Regions from separate parts of the Paenibacillus litoralis genome, predicted to be linked through region 1. Evidence: riboswitches for the same ligand, from Rfam matches in the RefSeq annotation. Region 1 holds a riboswitch; each other region holds the start of a gene.

Evidence for each region. Region 1 has a riboswitch for cyclic di-AMP ahead of ACKGJP_RS04730 (hypothetical protein). Riboswitches for the same ligand answer to the same signal wherever they lie in the genome.
Region 2: it holds a riboswitch for cyclic di-AMP, as region 1 does, so the genes downstream of both, ACKGJP_RS01040 (ubiquitin-like domain-containing protein) here and ACKGJP_RS04730 (hypothetical protein) in region 1, are expected to answer to the same signal.
Region 3: it holds a riboswitch for cyclic di-AMP, as region 1 does, so the genes downstream of both, ACKGJP_RS24565 (3D domain-containing protein) here and ACKGJP_RS04730 (hypothetical protein) in region 1, are expected to answer to the same signal.

What each region holds. Positions count from the first base shown of each region.
Region 1 is NZ_CP176395.1:1,119,067-1,124,507, reverse strand. Features, by position in the region: gene ACKGJP_RS04750 (sensor histidine kinase) at 1-28, opposite strand, end outside; gene ACKGJP_RS04745 (rhomboid family intramembrane serine protease) at 272-922, shown strand; gene ACKGJP_RS04740 (acyl-CoA thioesterase) at 1,007-1,519, shown strand; gene ACKGJP_RS04735 (SDR family oxidoreductase) at 1,662-2,504, opposite strand; cyclic di-AMP (ydaO/yuaA leader) riboswitch at 3,004-3,170, shown strand; gene ACKGJP_RS04730 (hypothetical protein) at 3,293-3,655, shown strand; gene ACKGJP_RS04725 (DUF4855 domain-containing protein) at 4,508-5,441, opposite strand, start outside.
Region 2 is NZ_CP176395.1:246,737-252,177, forward strand. Features, by position in the region: gene ACKGJP_RS01030 (ABC transporter permease) at 1-843, opposite strand, end outside; gene ACKGJP_RS01035 (ABC transporter ATP-binding protein) at 840-1,583, opposite strand; cyclic di-AMP (ydaO/yuaA leader) riboswitch at 1,886-2,065, shown strand; gene ACKGJP_RS01040 (ubiquitin-like domain-containing protein) at 2,392-3,480, shown strand; gene rnmV (ribonuclease M5) at 3,767-4,312, shown strand; gene rsmA (16S rRNA (adenine(1518)-N(6)/adenine(1519)-N(6))-dimethyltransferase RsmA) at 4,738-5,441, shown strand, end outside.
Region 3 is NZ_CP176395.1:5,776,223-5,781,663, reverse strand. Features, by position in the region: gene ACKGJP_RS24590 (ABC transporter substrate-binding protein) at 1-482, shown strand, start outside; gene ACKGJP_RS24585 (hypothetical protein) at 531-674, shown strand; partial or broken gene ACKGJP_RS24580 (LLM class flavin-dependent oxidoreductase) at 727-979, shown strand; gene ssuE (NADPH-dependent FMN reductase) at 1,095-1,631, shown strand; partial or broken gene ACKGJP_RS24570 (LysR family transcriptional regulator) at 1,768-1,866, shown strand; cyclic di-AMP (ydaO/yuaA leader) riboswitch at 2,137-2,333, shown strand; gene ACKGJP_RS24565 (3D domain-containing protein) at 2,341-3,156, shown strand; gene ACKGJP_RS24560 (TaqI-like C-terminal specificity domain-containing protein) at 3,743-5,441, shown strand, end outside.

The sequences.
Region 1 (5,441 bases):
GCTCGAGCTTGAAACGCGGCTGCTTCACGTAACCCCTCCTCAGAAATACGGAAAAAAAGGTGCCACTCTATCATAGAGTCCAAGCGTTCCCGGCAGCAATATCAATTTGTTTACTTCCTTCTTGTATGTTTACCTGTCGTCCCCGTGAAGACAGTGTGATTATTCGCCTGCTTCTTGGTATACTGTTGGGAAGAAGGGTTTTACAAAGAACTTTCCCGTACGATCGACTGTTCCATCAAGACCATCGCAGCATAGAAAGGAGGGATCGGCGATGTTCGCCAGAACGGAAAGCTTAAAGCAATATATCCGGCTGTATCCGGTTACGACCGCTTTAATCGTCATTCATCTAATTCTCATGGGGCTCATGGAGTGGTACGGCTCCTCCCGCGACACGGAAACGCTTCTCCGGTTCGGCGCTCTGTTCGAGCTGCCGGGTGTGACGACGGAGCCTTGGCGGTACGTGTCGGCCATATTCCTGCATATTGGCTTTTCGCACCTGCTGTTCAACAGCTTTACGCTTTACGTGTTTGCGCCTCCGCTTGAGATCATGCTGGGCAGATGGCGGTACGTCCTTTTTTATCTGATCAGCGGGATTGCTGGCAATATTGCCAGCATGTGGCTGCACCCGGATTATTTCGTCTCGGCGGGCGCGTCAGGCGCGATCTACGGCATCTACGCCGCTTACTTGTACTTGGCGATTTTCCGCAGAGACATCATCGACAAGCAGACGAAGCAGACGATCGTTACGATTATCGTGATCGGCTTCCTGTATTCGGTTATCGTGCCGAACATCGATCTGTACGCCCATTTCGGCGGATTCGCGGGCGGGTTTATTACGATTGCGCTGATCGCGCTGTCCATCAAACGCAGATACCGGAACCGGATCGAACGCCAAGAGCCCGGAGAGCACGCCCAAGAATAAAACCGGTTTCCTTTGCAGCTCACGCCGTTTACAAAGCATCCACCACATAAACGTATATTTCAAGACAAAAGGGGTCGCACAAACATGGAAACCAGATACGTCAAAGAATCGAGAACCTACAAAACGTCGCGCATCTTTCCGACGGACGTCAACAATCACAACACGCTGTTCGGCGGAAAACTGATGTCGTATATCGACGATATCGCATCCATCTCCGCTTGCAAGCATAGCCGCTGCTCGGTCGTTACCGCTTCGACGGACTCCGTCGACTTCTTGTCCCCGATCCGTCCGACGGATTCGGTATGCTTGGAATCGTTCGTCACTTGGACGGGCAAAAGCTCGATGGAGGTGTTCGTCAAGGTCATTACGGAGGATTTAAGAAGCGGGAAGCGCGACATTGCCGCCACTTCATTCCTGACCTTCGTCGCGCTCGATGAGAATAAAAAGCCGGCGCCCATTCCCCAGGTCGTTCCAGAGACGAACGAAGAAATCATGCTCCACGAATCCGCGAAGCAGCGGGCGGAAATGCGGAAATACCGGCGGGAGGAAAGCAAGAAGTTTTCCGACCACTTGATCATGAACTTCCCTTGGGAATAAGCGTAAGCAAGAAAAGGGCTATCCAAGTCTCCTTCCCGGAGCATCTTGGATAGCCCTTTTCTGTACCCGTCGCGACGTGTGAATTCGTGGATCAGCTCGCCTGCCGCCATTCGGGAGCGAAGCCTCTTCAGGCAATAAAGAGTTACGGCCGCTCTGCGCCGGTCCATTCGAGGCTTTTGGCGTACAGCCGCTCCTGCAGGGCGATATCGTAGGAAGCGGCTCCCGTCTGCTTGATCTGCAAATCTTTGTAATACTTCCCGGTCCGGCCTTCCATTTCCGGCGACGAAGCGAGAAACAAAGACGTCTGCGCCCCCTGTTCCGGCGTCTTCATAAACAAACGCATGAGAGGACGCAGCGGGGCCGGCGCGAACTTGGCCGATTGCGGCGTGTAAACCGCTCCCGGGTGGAGCGCGTTAATCGTTACCGCAGAGCCTTGCAGCCTCTTGGCAAGCGTATACGTCATCATGATGACGGCAAGCTTGGCCTCGCCGTAGGCGGCGAACGCCTTATAGGCGGGCGGATTCAGCGCCGTATCGGCGTTGATCGTTTTGGCCTGCACCTGCGAGGCCACGTTCACGATACGGGACGGCGCGCTCGCTTTGAGCGTGTCCAGCAGCGAGTGGGTGAGCAGGAACGGCGCCAAGTAATTGACGGCGAACGTCATCTCAAAGCCGTCCTTGCTGCTTTCGCGCTTCGAGAACATGCCGCCCGCATTGTTGACCAGTACATGCAGCTTGCCGAAGCGTTCCCGGAATTTCCGAGCCAGCTCCCGCACGTCCTCCAAGGACGAAAAGTCGGCCGTCAGGAGCTCGATATCGCCGTTCCCGCTAAGCTCGGCGACTTCTTTGCGGGCCGCTTCGCCGCGGCCGCGGTCGCGGCTTACCATAACAACCGCGGCCCCTTGCTTGGCAAGGCCCAGCGCAGTCGCTTTGCCGATCCCCGAGTTCGCTCCGGTAACCATCACTATTTTTCCGTTCATCGTCATGACCGATCCTCCCGCTTTCTTCGCACAAAATATCCCGATAAGATCAATGGTAGTCCGTTTTGCAAGAACATTCAAGGAGAAACGGATATGCAGTTTAATCGGTTACGTTCGTTCCGGCCTCAAGACTCCAGCGCGGTGATTACATCCTCTCGGTTTCCTGTTTAAGCGGATCGTAGATGCGCTATTTTGCAGCAAGTCCCTTGAATGCGATACGCCGCGGAACGACAGTTCGTTATTCGGCCGTAATTCGCTCTACATCGCCGATATTACCGTGAATAAGGCACCTCGTTCCGCGAAATGCCTATCTACTCGCTAACTAACCGAAATAAGGCACTGACGTTCCGCAGCAGCTGCAGGCGAACCCCCGGTGTGGTCCCCGCAAAATATATGGCGAAGCGTTCGACGTGGATGTTAGACCCGGCGCACGGAAACGAAAGTATAATTTTTTCATTTTACTTTGCCGACTAATCACGGTATTATAGGATTAAATAGTTTCATGATTTAACTATCGCTGAGTTCCCGAAAGGGAAGCGGGGGAACCATTCGAAGCCGGTTCGCAAATCCGGTTTCATGGGGTGAATCTTGAGCATACCTCGTATGCTCGGGTAGGGCACTCTCAAGCCCGAATCCGACAGCTAACCTCGTAAGCGCTTTGAGAGAGAACCGCTACTCGCGCCTCTACCGCTTATTTCGCTAATCGTAGAAGCCGGAGCAGAGTTTCTCTGCTCTTTAGGCTTCTTTTTTGCATTCATTTTAGACCAACTTTCATCAAAAAGGAGAGAAGCATTATGATGAACGAACTGCGCAATCAAATCGAGGCTGCCTATCTGCAATGCCACTTGGAAGTATCCGGCCTGCAGGTAAGCGACATGGACGTCCGCATCGTGCGCAATCATATCGTGATCATGCGCATCGACGGCGACGAAACCGGGCAATCCCCTATGGCGCTCCCCGTATACGGCGAAGACGGCCACCCTCATGCGCTCGAAACGGATCGCGACCGGCTGCACGGGCTGCTGAAGCAGAAGCTGACCGACATCACGGGCTTTGAAGTGACGTCCATTCAATCCGACATCTATCTGGACACGGGCGAGAAACTGGATCTCATTCATTTTGAATCGGATGTCGAAAGCAAATTCATTTGCGACTGACCGTCGCCGCTCTCAAAGACTAAGAGCCTCCGACTCCACCAGCTGTGGATTCGGAGGCTCTTTGCATGCGTACCGCAGCTGCACATTCGCGGCTTACCAACGTTCGTAGCTGTGGGGGATTTATTCGGATACGTCCAACCTTCTCGGTTCTGAAACACACACTATTCGAGGTTGTTTAAAAAGCCCCCTTTTGATAACGAAGCAGAACAGGTGGGTTATTCGACATCGAATCTTGAATTCATCCGGTAACTGCGGTACTCACGTAGGTTTTGCCTACGCTCCGTGTCCTCGTTCCTCGGATTCATCCAACCTTCTCGGTTCTGAAAAGTGGCCTTTTTAAACACACACTATTCGTGCGTATTCGCATGATCTTTTAACTGGAAAACATGCTGTTAATTATTGTTCCTACGGGCTTCGTAACGTCATCTAACTGGAAAACTTACCGTTCATTCTGAGAATTCTCCCATTTGTGTAAGTAACATGCGGAATAAGATGGAGAAAATCCATTTAACTCCAAGCTGCAGATCAAACTGGCCATAATAAATGGAGTTTTTCCAGTTGCTTCATCCGAGAAGAGCATATTTTTTGGCAGCAAACAGGATACACGAATCGTAAAGAAGGCCAACCAAAAAATCTCCGGTTGGCTTACTAATGCGAAGAGGCAATCCCTCCGCCATTTTCATGGCTTTCGAGACAGCCTCCATCTCATTCCCAGACTGGACACCCCTGCTCCCATTCGCGTACCACGACTGTTGAAGCTCTTGCAGTCGAATTGAGTTCGCGTTCAGCGGCTTGACGCCGCCTGCTTCCGTAACCGGACGCTTTCTGCAGCCGCGTCAACTTGCCTTTCTCTCAGCCGATATACGTCCCCTTCGTGAACGCATAAATATCGTCGTACACCTTCCGGCCGCGTTCGCCGCCCTCGTGGTACAGCTCATACAGCGCATGAACGTCCTGATAGTAGGCCATTACCGCCTCCCGCATGTAGCCGAACGCAACGCCGCCTTTCAAGTAATGGTAGAACGTTTCCCGGTGCTTTTGGCTGGAAAGAACGGCCGAATCGAGCTCGACCTCGATGCCTTGGCCCGTCTGTGCAGCGAGCTGAGCGGCTTCGCGAATCCGTTCGTACGTGGTTTCCTCCTGCGTGTAATGGTTCGGCTGCAAAATGGAGAAGTCGAAGCCGAACCGCTCGGCGTCCGCTTTAAACTCCGCTCCCCACCAAGGCGTCCAGCCGAGAACGAGTCCTTGCCCGTGCAAATAATCAAGCGTAAATCGTATATTGTCCAGCTCGCCGGTAATGCCGGGATCGACATCTTCCTGCATCCAGTAAAAGCCGAGCAGCTCAAGATGCTGCAAGTCCGCTTTGCGGAAGGCTTCCAGGAACGCATCGATATACCAGCGGACGGCGGCATTCCGGCTTTCCGTCGATTTCAGGCTATAAGGAACCGCCCGCGAACCGATACCGAAACGGACGCTCTGGCTGTCCGGGAACGGGAGCATCATCAGGACCTTGGTTTTATGGTCCGGGCGCCCGAGTTTCTCCTTCGCTTCCGCGACCGCCTCGTTCAAGGCGAACAGCTGCCGGTTCTCCTCGAACACGCGGCGAATGATCCATCCCCAGTCGTCCGCCGCGCCGGGGACCGAGTCGATCACCCACTCGTAGAACCGGTGGAGGCTGCCACTGGCCGGCGTTCGCAGCGCGAGGAACAGGAACGTATCGAAGAAGAAGTCGTCGGGCTCGCCCGATTTATCCAAATGTGCCACGTATGGCCGGAACGTGTCTTTC
Region 2 (5,441 bases), 870 kb from region 1:
CGTGAGCGGCTTCATGAGCCAAGTGCGGTTTTTGGCTTGCGCGGGCAGATGCGGCACATCCGTGAACCAGCTGTAAAACCGGTAATGACGGGCCAGCTGGCGCTTTTCCAGCTCGATCAGATATGACCAAGCAATCCGGTGCTTGGGAGCGGCGGCTATAATCCCGCCCGTTACGATAACGGCGAGCAAAGCTGCAATCGCACCCGGCAGCATGCCGTAATGGAACAGGGCGGCCATGACGATGCCGTTAAGCCCCCAGCGAACGGAAGTATACACAATACGCGCCGGTTTGGCGGTCATTCTGCTTTCATGCCACGATGCCAGAAGGTTGCTCCATTTTAATAGAAGAATCATGATTGCAAGCCACCCGAAAGGTACGGCTTCAGAGCCTTTCACATGAGCGTAAAGCGGCCAAACGACGATCGTCGCAGCCATTGCCAGCCCCGCATTGATGAACAGGCTATAGCGGAAGCCCGCTTGAAAATAACCGCTTGTCCGGTACTCTGCAGGAAGCAGAAACATCGTATCCGCATCTTTCAGGAATGTTCTCGGACGACCGGACGCTAATGCAACCGTCAAAACCGGCACCGTGATCCAAGCCTGGGGGAAATCCGACGTAATTCCCTTCAAGATTTGTCCATACCCGATCGAAGCGACAATGGCAAACAGAAGAACGAAGCCGGGAAAACCGCTTCTTACAACATCGCGCAAATAAATATTCATTTCCCGCCAAAAGTCTGCACACCGCTTGCGCCAAAGTGCACGAATTTGCGGGTCGTTCCCGCCTGCTTTGACCCGTGCGTCAGTGGTTATTTTCCCGCTTTTTCTCTCGTTCGGCATCATGGTTGTTCCCCTTGCACAAGGGCGTAAAATAAATCGTCCAGCGACGCCTGTTCCAGTCCCGCCTTCCGGTTCATGTCCAAGAGTGTTCCGGATGCGACAATATCTCCGTGATGAAGCACGACAAAGCCGTCACAATACGATTCGATCGTCGACAAAATATGAGAGCTGATCAAAAAGCTCGCGCCTTTCCGTTTTTCCTCCACCATCAGCTCCAGCAGCGATCGGATCCCCAGCGGATCCAGCCCGAGGAACGGTTCGTCAATTACGTACAAGGCCGGCTCGACAAGAAACGCGCACATGATCATCGCTTTTTGGCGCATTCCTTTAGACAAAAAACGAGGTAAAGTGTCAGCCTTCGCTTCCATCCGAAATAGCTTCAACAGCTCTTCGCTTCGCCGGTCAAATACGTCGCTCGCGATGCCGTAAGCCATCGCTGTCATCCTCATATGATCGCGGACGGTCAGCTCCTCATACAGCTCTGGACTTTCCGGCACATAAGCGAACGACGAGCGGTACGCCTCCGGATTTTCGTCCAGCGTTCTGCCCGCTATGGTGATGCTGCCTTGCTGAGGCTTTAGCAAACCGAGTATATGCTTGATTGTCGTGCTTTTGCCCGCCCCGTTCAGTCCGATAAGCCCGATCATCTCGCCCTTGCCGACGGTAAACGTAATATTGCGCAGCACCGGCTTGCGTGCGAAATACCCCCCGAACACGTCATTCAGCCGTAAAATGGTTTCCATTTTGCCACCCCGTTTTCTTCCAGTCCGGATGCTCGTACACCCGCCCGATGTGGAAATTACTAGTATGTTTTTGCCCGTATTTATTATACCTCTTTGGTGCTTTTGTCACAATTTGTATCGAATGTATGCGAAATAGTGATTGTCAGTGAGATACAGCGAGTGTGGAGTGTATTATATTCAAAAAACGATAAAAACCAGCGAAATTTAGTTGAAATCTTCTCTTTTAGATAGTCTTTTCCCTCTTTACAGGATGATCCTGAGAGCGTAATATACATTTCATAATAACTTAATAACGATGCCAATTTTCCAATTCGCTGAGTTTCCGTAATGGGGAACGGGGGAACCAAAAGTAACTTTGCCGAAGTTTTTATGACGGCGGGTTATGGTTAAAGGGGTGAATCGCAGATTGCTTTATATCTGTGTAGGGCGACTCTCACGTCCGAATCCGTCAGCTAACCTCGTAAGCGTTGACGAGAGAGGTAACGATTGTCGTGCTGCAGCATAAGTCTATGCTTATAGAGCCACGAGAAGAGTTCCTCTTCTTGCGGCTTTTTTCGTTCCCTAAAAGTCCCATTCGACCAACACGGACAACTCAATAATCCTTATTTTGGAGGTGAAGCGGGAAGAAATCCGTCCGTTTCGATGTAAGGCAAGAACGGAAATTGGCTACGCACGACCCAAAAAAAACCTTAGTCACGTCACGATCATAATCATGCATAACAGTTGACGGCGGGGCTTTGAAGGAGGACCGAATGAAGTGGGCGATACCCAGCTGCTTGAGGACACCCATGTAAGACGATCATCCAGCATGACCTTCGCATTGCGTTGGAAGCATGAAAATGTGCGCACGGTAAGCATAATTGCATTAATCTCGATAGCACTGACTTTCATGTTTTTCATGTTGTTGTACGGTACGGCTACCAAAAGCGTATCTGTGGTGGTTGACGGGAAAGAGACCGTTGTGAAAACAAAGCAATGGACCCTGCAACGCCTACTGGATGAACAAGCCATTTCGATTGGCGAGCACGATCGGGTGTCTGCGACTCTTGATACGCGTATCAAGAGCGGAGATAAATTTACGATTGATTTTACCTCACCAATTGTTGTGACGGCCGATGGAGAGACGAAGACTTTGTACACAACCGGGAAAACGGTTGGAAGTGCATTGCAGGAGTTCAATATATCGCTCGGGGCGGAAGATAAAATATCCCCGGAATTGGATACGGGCGTTGCGGCAAGCATGCCGATCAAAATCGTCCGCGTCAAGAAGGAGATCGAGGAGCACGCGGTTCCGATCGCTTTCGAAACGGAGACGAAGAAGGATGCCAATCTGCTGAAGGGTAAGGAAGAAACCGTTCAGGAGGGCAAGGAAGGCACCAAGCTTGTACAGAAGCAAAAGGTTTACGAGGACGGCTCGCTTGTCGAGGAGAACGTCGTTGCGGAAACCGTGCAGGCGGCAAGCGTAAATAAAGTCGTCGCTATCGGTACGAAGGTTCCGGTCGTTCTGCCTCTTTCGGCATCTTCGCCGACGGTGGACGATGTCACAAAGAACGGCGTACAGTTCGGCTATAAGCAAATCATTAAGAACGTCACGTTAACGGCCTACTCGGCGGATAACGGCAATAAGACGTCCAAAGACCCGTATTACGGTATGACCTATACCGGCACGACAGCTACCGAAGGGCGCACGATTGCGGTCGATAAAAGCATCATCCCGCTCGGATGGTGGGTCTATATCGAAGGACTCGGTTTCCGCCGCGCGGAGGATATCGGTTCCGCCGTCAAAGGGAACAAGATCGACGTCTTCTTCGACAGCGAGGATTACGCGAACAAGTTCGGCATGAAACGGGGCTATACCATTTATGTTATAGGGCCGAAAAAACCTTCCACAGACTAGTTCGGATGGAAAAATCGCAAGCCTGTTTGCTGGCTATCTAATACGTTTATTGAAAGAAGAGGCGTGCATGCGTCTCTTCTTTTTGACGATTCGGGGGCTTTCAGGGCTACGGATTTCTTCGGTTTGCCGGTGAATCGGCGATTACTTATTAAACGCTGCTCGGCTTGTCTTTGTTGCAGGTTGGCCGATATGTCCGGGACATTATTTTACATATAGATGCTTTCGTGGTACGTTGATTGAAAAGCGAAACGCGGCTAGCGTCATACAGGAAAGGACAGGCTTTGTCATGATCAAAGAGGTTATTGTAGTAGAAGGCAAGGACGACACGACGGCCATCCGAAGAGCGGTCGATGCGGAGACGATCGAGACGGGCGGATCGGCCATCAATGAGGATGTGTACCGCCGCATCGAGCTTGCTCAGCAAAAGAGGGGCGTTATCATATTCACCGATCCGGATCATGCGGGGGAACGGCTGAGGCGGCTCATTACGGCACGGGTGCCGGGGTGCAAACATGCGTTCCTGTCCCAGGAGGAAGCAACGAAGAAAGGGGACATCGGCATCGAGAACGCTTCGCCGGATACGATCCGCAAGGCGCTTGCCGCGGTGAAGACGGACTTCACCCGGGAGCAATCCGAGATCGCTTGGGAGGACTTAATGGAAGCCGGGCTCATCGTTCATCCCCAAGCTTCCCAAAACCGGCTCGAAATGGGCAAACTGCTTGGGATCGGGTATGCTAACGGCAAACAGTTCTATAAACGGTGCCAAATGTTCCAAATCACCAAACGGCAGTTCGCCGAAGCGCTGGAACGGTTACGGGGAAGCAACGGCTAGGCAAGGGATAAGGTAGTGCTTTCTAGGTTTAGATATCGAAAAGGGAGCTTCGCGACGGGAGTCGCGATGCGGTTTATGGCACGTTGGGGATAATGAGAATAAACGTTACGGGATTTCGTCATTGGGCAAAAAGTGGGGGGAGAACGCGGAATGGGAGCGTGTTCTCATGGGTATCACCATGTGGGTGATGCGGATGAGGACGAAAGTGATGTTTGCATACAAGTGTCATCGAAGAAGGCCCCGTGGGTGCGAGTGTGAATTTCGGGGTCCAGGGGTGAAGCGACCTGGGGTCCTCTCCTTGGGAAGGGGAGGATTTAGGAGGGGTCGAAGCGCTTTTGAAGGGGTTTGGGGTTGAATCTCTTAGTGTTTAAGGGTTGGTTAAGCATAGAAATGAAAAGCCTCTTGGAGGCCGCAGGGAGGGCACTATGAACGTCGATATCGCGACACCGAGTCGCACGAAGGAAGTTATTCAAAAATACGGGTTTTCCCTCAAGAAGAGCCTCGGGCAAAATTTCTTGATCGATATGAATGTGCTTCGAAAAATCGTCGAGGCGGCCGGACTGGACGCGACGAAAGGCGCGCTGGAGATCGGTCCGGGCATCGGCGCCTTAACGCAGCAGCTGGCCAAAACGGCCGGGAAGGTTGTCGCCGTTGAAATCGATCAGCGGCTGCTGCCGATTCTGGCCGATACGCTCGGCGGCTACGAGCATGTCAGCGTCGTCCATGGCGACGTGCTGAAACTGTCGCTGGCGGAGTTGTTCCAGGAACAGTTCGGACAGGTCACGGGCGTCAGCGTCGTGGCAAATCTGCCTTATTACGTGACGACGCCGATCGTCATGAAGCTGCTGGAGGAACGGCTGCCGCTCGAGAATATCGTCGTCATGATCCAAAAGGAGGTCGCAGAAAGGATGGCGGCCGCGCCGGGCGGCAAGGAGTACGGCAGTCTGAGTATCGCCGTCCAATACTACTGCGAGCCGGAGCTGGTCGCCATCGTACCGCATACGGTGTTCATTCCGCAGCCGAATGTCGATTCCGCGGTCATTAAACTGAAGGTACGGCAATCGCCTCCCGTTCAGCTTGAGGACGAGTCGTTTTTCTTCGAGGTTGTGCAGGCGAGCTTTGCCCAGCG
Region 3 (5,441 bases), 4.1 Mb from region 1:
CCTTGTTCGTACCGTACTTCCCGTCGATGGACGGCGTACTGAAGGACAAGCTGGAGATGACGACGATGCCTCGCGCCGACGTGTCCAAGAAGACGGCCAGCGTGCTGCTGCCGGGTATTTTCTTCAGCATGAACGCCAAGACGAAGCATCCGAAGGAAGCGGCGATGTTCATGGACTTCATGATCAACTCGGCGGAAGCGGCCGACATTCTCGGAACGGAAAGAGGGCTTCCCGACAACAAAAAAATGGTGGAGTACCTGAAGCCGAAATTTACGCCTCTCGAAAATAAGATGCAGGACGTGCTCGAGCATATCGGCAAGAACGATCCGGGCTGGTACGACGGCGGTCCGAAGGGTGCCGGGGAGGTAGGCAAGCTGTTCGAGCAAACCGTGCAGAAGCAGCAGTTCGGCAAAGCGACGATCGATGAAGTCGTTGCCGAGTTCCGCAAGGAAGCGAATAAAGTGTTCGAGAAAAACAACTGAATCATGGCAGGAAGCTGATGTCGGTATTGCCGGCGTCAGCTTTTTTTAGTGTCTGACAACGCCCCGCGCCCCGAAGCGGAGCAGGCCGAGCAGTTCGCAGCCGAAGTTGCGCCCGTGCTGCGGCGCGAGATTCCTAGCAAGGTATGGAACGAAGTGCCGCCAAAGGATGTGCAGGCGATGCAAACGGGATAGGCATGCCTAATTCCTAAGGGGGAAGGCGGCGTGGCTGCGGGGAGGCGTTTATATGGCGGACAAGAAACAATTGAAATTGGGCGCGATTTTGCACGGGGTTAGCGGCAGTATAAGCGGCCGGCGGCATCCGATAGCGGTCACGGACGCAAGCGTCAATTTCGAGCTTTACAAATCGTGGACACGAAAGACGGAAGATGGTAAGTTTGATTTTGTATTCATAGCGGACGGTCTCTACATTACGGAAAAAATCGATCCCGCATTTTCTGAACCGTTTCGAGCCGGTTACGGTAGTTCGTCAGGTCGCCCACGAGTCGGATACGCTTCGCGGCAATCTGGGTGTTCCGATTCCGGAAAACCGCTACACTACACAAGCCGTATCCCGGTAATACGGGCGGCGGCATATAAGGAGAGAATAACGAAATGGCGAACATCGTATTGATTTCGGGTAGTCCTGCAGCAAATTCGAGGCTGAACGGCGTACTTCAGGTGCTGGAGCGGCAGCTGACGGAAGAAGGCGCACAGCATTCGCGCATTTCGGTAGTCGAGCTGCCGCCGGAGGATTTGGTCTACACGAAATTCGATAGTCCGGCCATTGCGGCTGCAAATCGGCTTATTGAGCAGGCGGATGCGGTCGTCGTGGCGACGCCGGTATACAAAGCATCCTATACGGGCGTGCTGAAGGCGTTCCTCGATCTGATCCCGCAGAAAGGGCTGGAAGGCAAAGTGACGCTACCGGTCGCAATCGGGGGCACGGTTGCCCATCTGCTCGTGATCGATTACGCGCTCAAGCCTGTACTGTCCGCGCTCGGCGCCCGCCATCAGCTGCAAGGGGTATACGTTCAAGATTCCCATGTGCAGCGGCTTGAAGGCGGACTGTTTCAAGTGGATGAAGAAATTGCCGGTAGAATTCGCCAAGCGGCGCAGGAACTGGTCGCTTCTCTTCCGAATCGCGGGTAACGATAACCGGTATCGGAAACAGTCGGTCTGACGAGCGTTTGGGCGTCAAGGCCGGCTTTTTTTTGCGAACGGGGAACCTCTGTACGCATATGAGGCCATCCGTTCGTCTGCGCCGAGCATGTAACGGCGGAAAGCGATCAGCCGTCAGCCGCTCGTCTTTTTCGAGTGCGTGTCGCTGGATTGGCTTCGGATTCACCGGGTATTCCAAAATCTCGATCAACCGAGCGCTTTTGCCGAAAATGCGACGCAAAAATACGTGGTACATGTTGGTAATTGGAGGCAAAGCGGATTCGCTGGAATCGGGGTTGTCGTTTTTTGCGATGCTGCGCGATTATGGCAGAAATATGGCGCATGAGGGAGAATTCAAGCGTTCATAGCATGGCGCTCTTATAGGAATAACTAGGGATTTGGCGGTAAGGAATGCCTTCGTCATAAGGCCGGTTTTTCAGGGAATCTTGTAAAACTGTAAGAAAATGTGGGTTTTCGTATCGAAGGGTCTATGTTAGTCTTACAGGAGCCGAAACTTCCGCTCCGGAAGTGCGGGGGACGATATATTATGAACGTAAAATGTCCGGCGGTCAATCATTATTTTAAAACCGGTACGTTTATCGTTCGTTTGGGGTGAATCTCGCATCAGCGAGTAGGGACTAACCTTTGGTCCGAACCCGACAACTAACCTCGTAGGCAATAGATATCAAAGGAGACTGCTATGACTTTCAATCCTGTAAAAAAGACGCTGGCAGGCCTTGCCATTAGCCTGTCCATCGCCGCCTTTGCTTTGCCTGCGCATGCTATGGAAGTTGCGGAGGACACGTATGCGGTGCAAGAAAACGATACGTTTTGGTCCGTTTCGCAAAAGCTTCACATTCCCCTGATGGATTTGCTCGCAGCAAACAAAACGATCGATCCGATGAACGTATATAAAGGATTGACTTTCAACCTTCCTCCGATGCTTGAAAAGACCGTATTCGCTTATAAGGCTGAATCCGATCAAGCCCCTGCGGTTGCGGTACAAGCGGCTCCGGCAGCTGAACCGGCGCAAGCCGAGCCCGCGCCGACAACGGCAGCGGCGACCCCGGCGCCGACTCCGGCAGCCAAAAAGGTTGCGGCAGCCCCTGTAAAGGCTGAGGCGAAAGCGACGCCTGTAAAAGCGAAGCCCGTCGCAGCAGCGAACACGGTAAACACGGCAAACGGCAAAACCGTTTCGTACAGCAAAATGATTCCCGTCGTCGCAACGGCTTATTCCGATGCGGCGGAAGAGAACGGCGGCTGGGGCGCAGTCGATTACTTCGGCAATCCGCTCAAGGTCGGCACCATTGCCGTCGATCCGAACGTGATCCCGATGGGAAGCAAGTTGTATGTGACCGGCTATACGTTTAACGGACTGCCGACAGGCATGATCGCAACCGCATCCGATCAGGGCGGCGCGATTAAAGGAAACCGCATCGATATTTTCATCCCGAATTCGATGGGCAATGTTCAATCGTTCGGCATGCAAAACGTGAAGGTATACGTTCTGAAATAAGACCGTTACAAAGATTAGTTTTACCCGATCGCACATTTTCATGACGTGAACGGCCGAAAATAGCAAGCTGCACCGGTTTACATACCGGTTCCGGCTTGCTTTTTTTGCTGTCATCCAGAACCGTTTACGGTTCGTAAGTGTTTAAGGATGAATCCGCTTTCGATGGGGCGGTTTTTCGAATGGAGTTGAAAAGGAGAGCCGGTTGCGTTCGATCGGGACCTCGGCCAACCCCTTGCCTCGCCGCCGGTCAATCGCGCCTCCGAAACCGCCGCTTCTGACTGCGGCGGTTTCGGAGGTTTTTTCGCCGGCACGCTTGTGGTACAATCCCAATCGTGTCCGAATTACGTTTAGGCTTGTATACGCACCAATATTTTTGCTTGCAAGTCGTAACCTGTCTGGATGTTCCAGTGTTTCTACTAAATCCAAGGGAGCATTTTCTAGAACCGGCGTTATTCGCCTGCTGAACGGGATAATATAGGAAAGAAGCCTTACGACGGAAGGAAAAGCGGCGCCGCTGACGAAGCCTATAGATGGCAAAGTCCCGCGAGCATAAGCATCGTATGGACAGACAGAGGGGGGCCTCGCGTTGGATAATCAACAATATATACGGGTCGAAGAAGCTGCGCAACTGCTCGGCGTGTCGGGAGCGACCGTTAGAAATTGGCTGAAGGCGGGAAAACTCGCCGCCTATAAAGAAGGGAGATCGCCTCTCTTCGACAGGAGAATCGTAGCGGAGCTCCGAACGGAGCTGTTCGCTGCGAACTCCCAGCGGCTAAAGCAGAGAAGAAACAAAGCCGCGGCGGAAGGCAATCTGATTCCGGCGGAGTATGTGAAATCCATGGGCCTAGTGGAGCTGGCCAGGACGGTCGTTCAACTGGTCGGCGAGGAAAACGCAGCCGTGCGCTCCGAAGCGGTTTTGGCGGAGATCGCCTTGCGGCTTCTCGCCGATAGAGGGCATATCGCCGCAAAAGAGACGGATTTGCGTGCCGGCGGCATCTTGGCGGCGGTACACGCCGGTAAAATAACGCTTGGCGCTTACGGCAATCCGATTTCCGCTTTGTTCGATTTCCGGAAGGACGGACCGAGCCCGGTGGAGCAGTCCGTCATGCGCAGGCTGCTTAAAACCCCCGTGCGGTATATGGAGGGGGAGGACTTGCTCGGACTCTTGTACATGTCGCTCTCCAATCTGCGGACCCGGAAGCCGCAGGGCAGCTACTATACCCCGTCCAAGCTCGTTGAAGCGCTGGTAGAATCGAGCCTGAAGCTGCTGGCGGACCATCCGCTGCCTGCCGTAATCGATCCGTGCTGCGGGTCGGGAAATTTTTTGATTCATACGTATTTATCGCTTAAAGCGAAGCTGCTTCAAGCCGGTACGGCTGTAGAAGACGCAGAACGGATTTTGCGGACGCGATGCATGACGGGCTATGACATCGACCCGGTTGCCGTCAGCCTGGCCAAGGTGAATATGTCGCTTCTTGCGGGGCGTACGGAGGACGAGTCTTCGCTGGATTTTCGTATCGTGCAGCAGAACTCGCTGGCGTCCGCGGAAACGGCTTCGGAGAAGTTCGATCTTGTGATCGGCAACCCGCCCTGGGGCTACAAATTTAATCATGAGGAAATCGCCGCCTTGCGCAAAGCTTATTTTTCGGCGGGATCGTCGGTGGAGTCCTTTGCGCTTTTTATGGAAAGCGGCGTCAACATGTTGGGAGAAGGCGGCTTGCTCGCGTTCCTGCTGCCGGAGGCGGTGCTGCATGTCCATCTGCACCGGCCTATACGCCGACTGCTGCTGGAGAGGACCAGTATCGAGCGTATCGAGCTGCTGGGCACGCCCTTCAGCCGCGTCTATGCGCCTGCCGTCACGCTAACGGTCCGCAAAACCGCACCCGATGCCGCGCATGCGGTTAAGGTGCTTGCAGGCGAAGAAGCTTATGAGGTCGCCCAAACGCGATTTGCCGAGAACGAGCAAAGCGTATTCAACGTGCAGGCGACGGATCGGGAGCATGATTTGCTCGAACGGATGAAAACGCTGAAGGGCGCCATGTTTCTGGGCGGCCACGCCGAGTTTGCGCTTGGGATCGTGACGGGCAATAACGGTCTGTATGTGCAAGCCGAGAAGCCGGAGGGCGGGGAGGTCGTGCTCAAGGGCAACAATCTCTATAAATACAACTACAACCCGGGCAACAGCTATCTCCTGTTCACGCCGGATAAATTCCAGCAGGTGGCGCCTGAGCAAACGTATCGCGCCAAGGAAAAGCTGCTGTACCGGTTCGTCAGCGAGCAGCTCG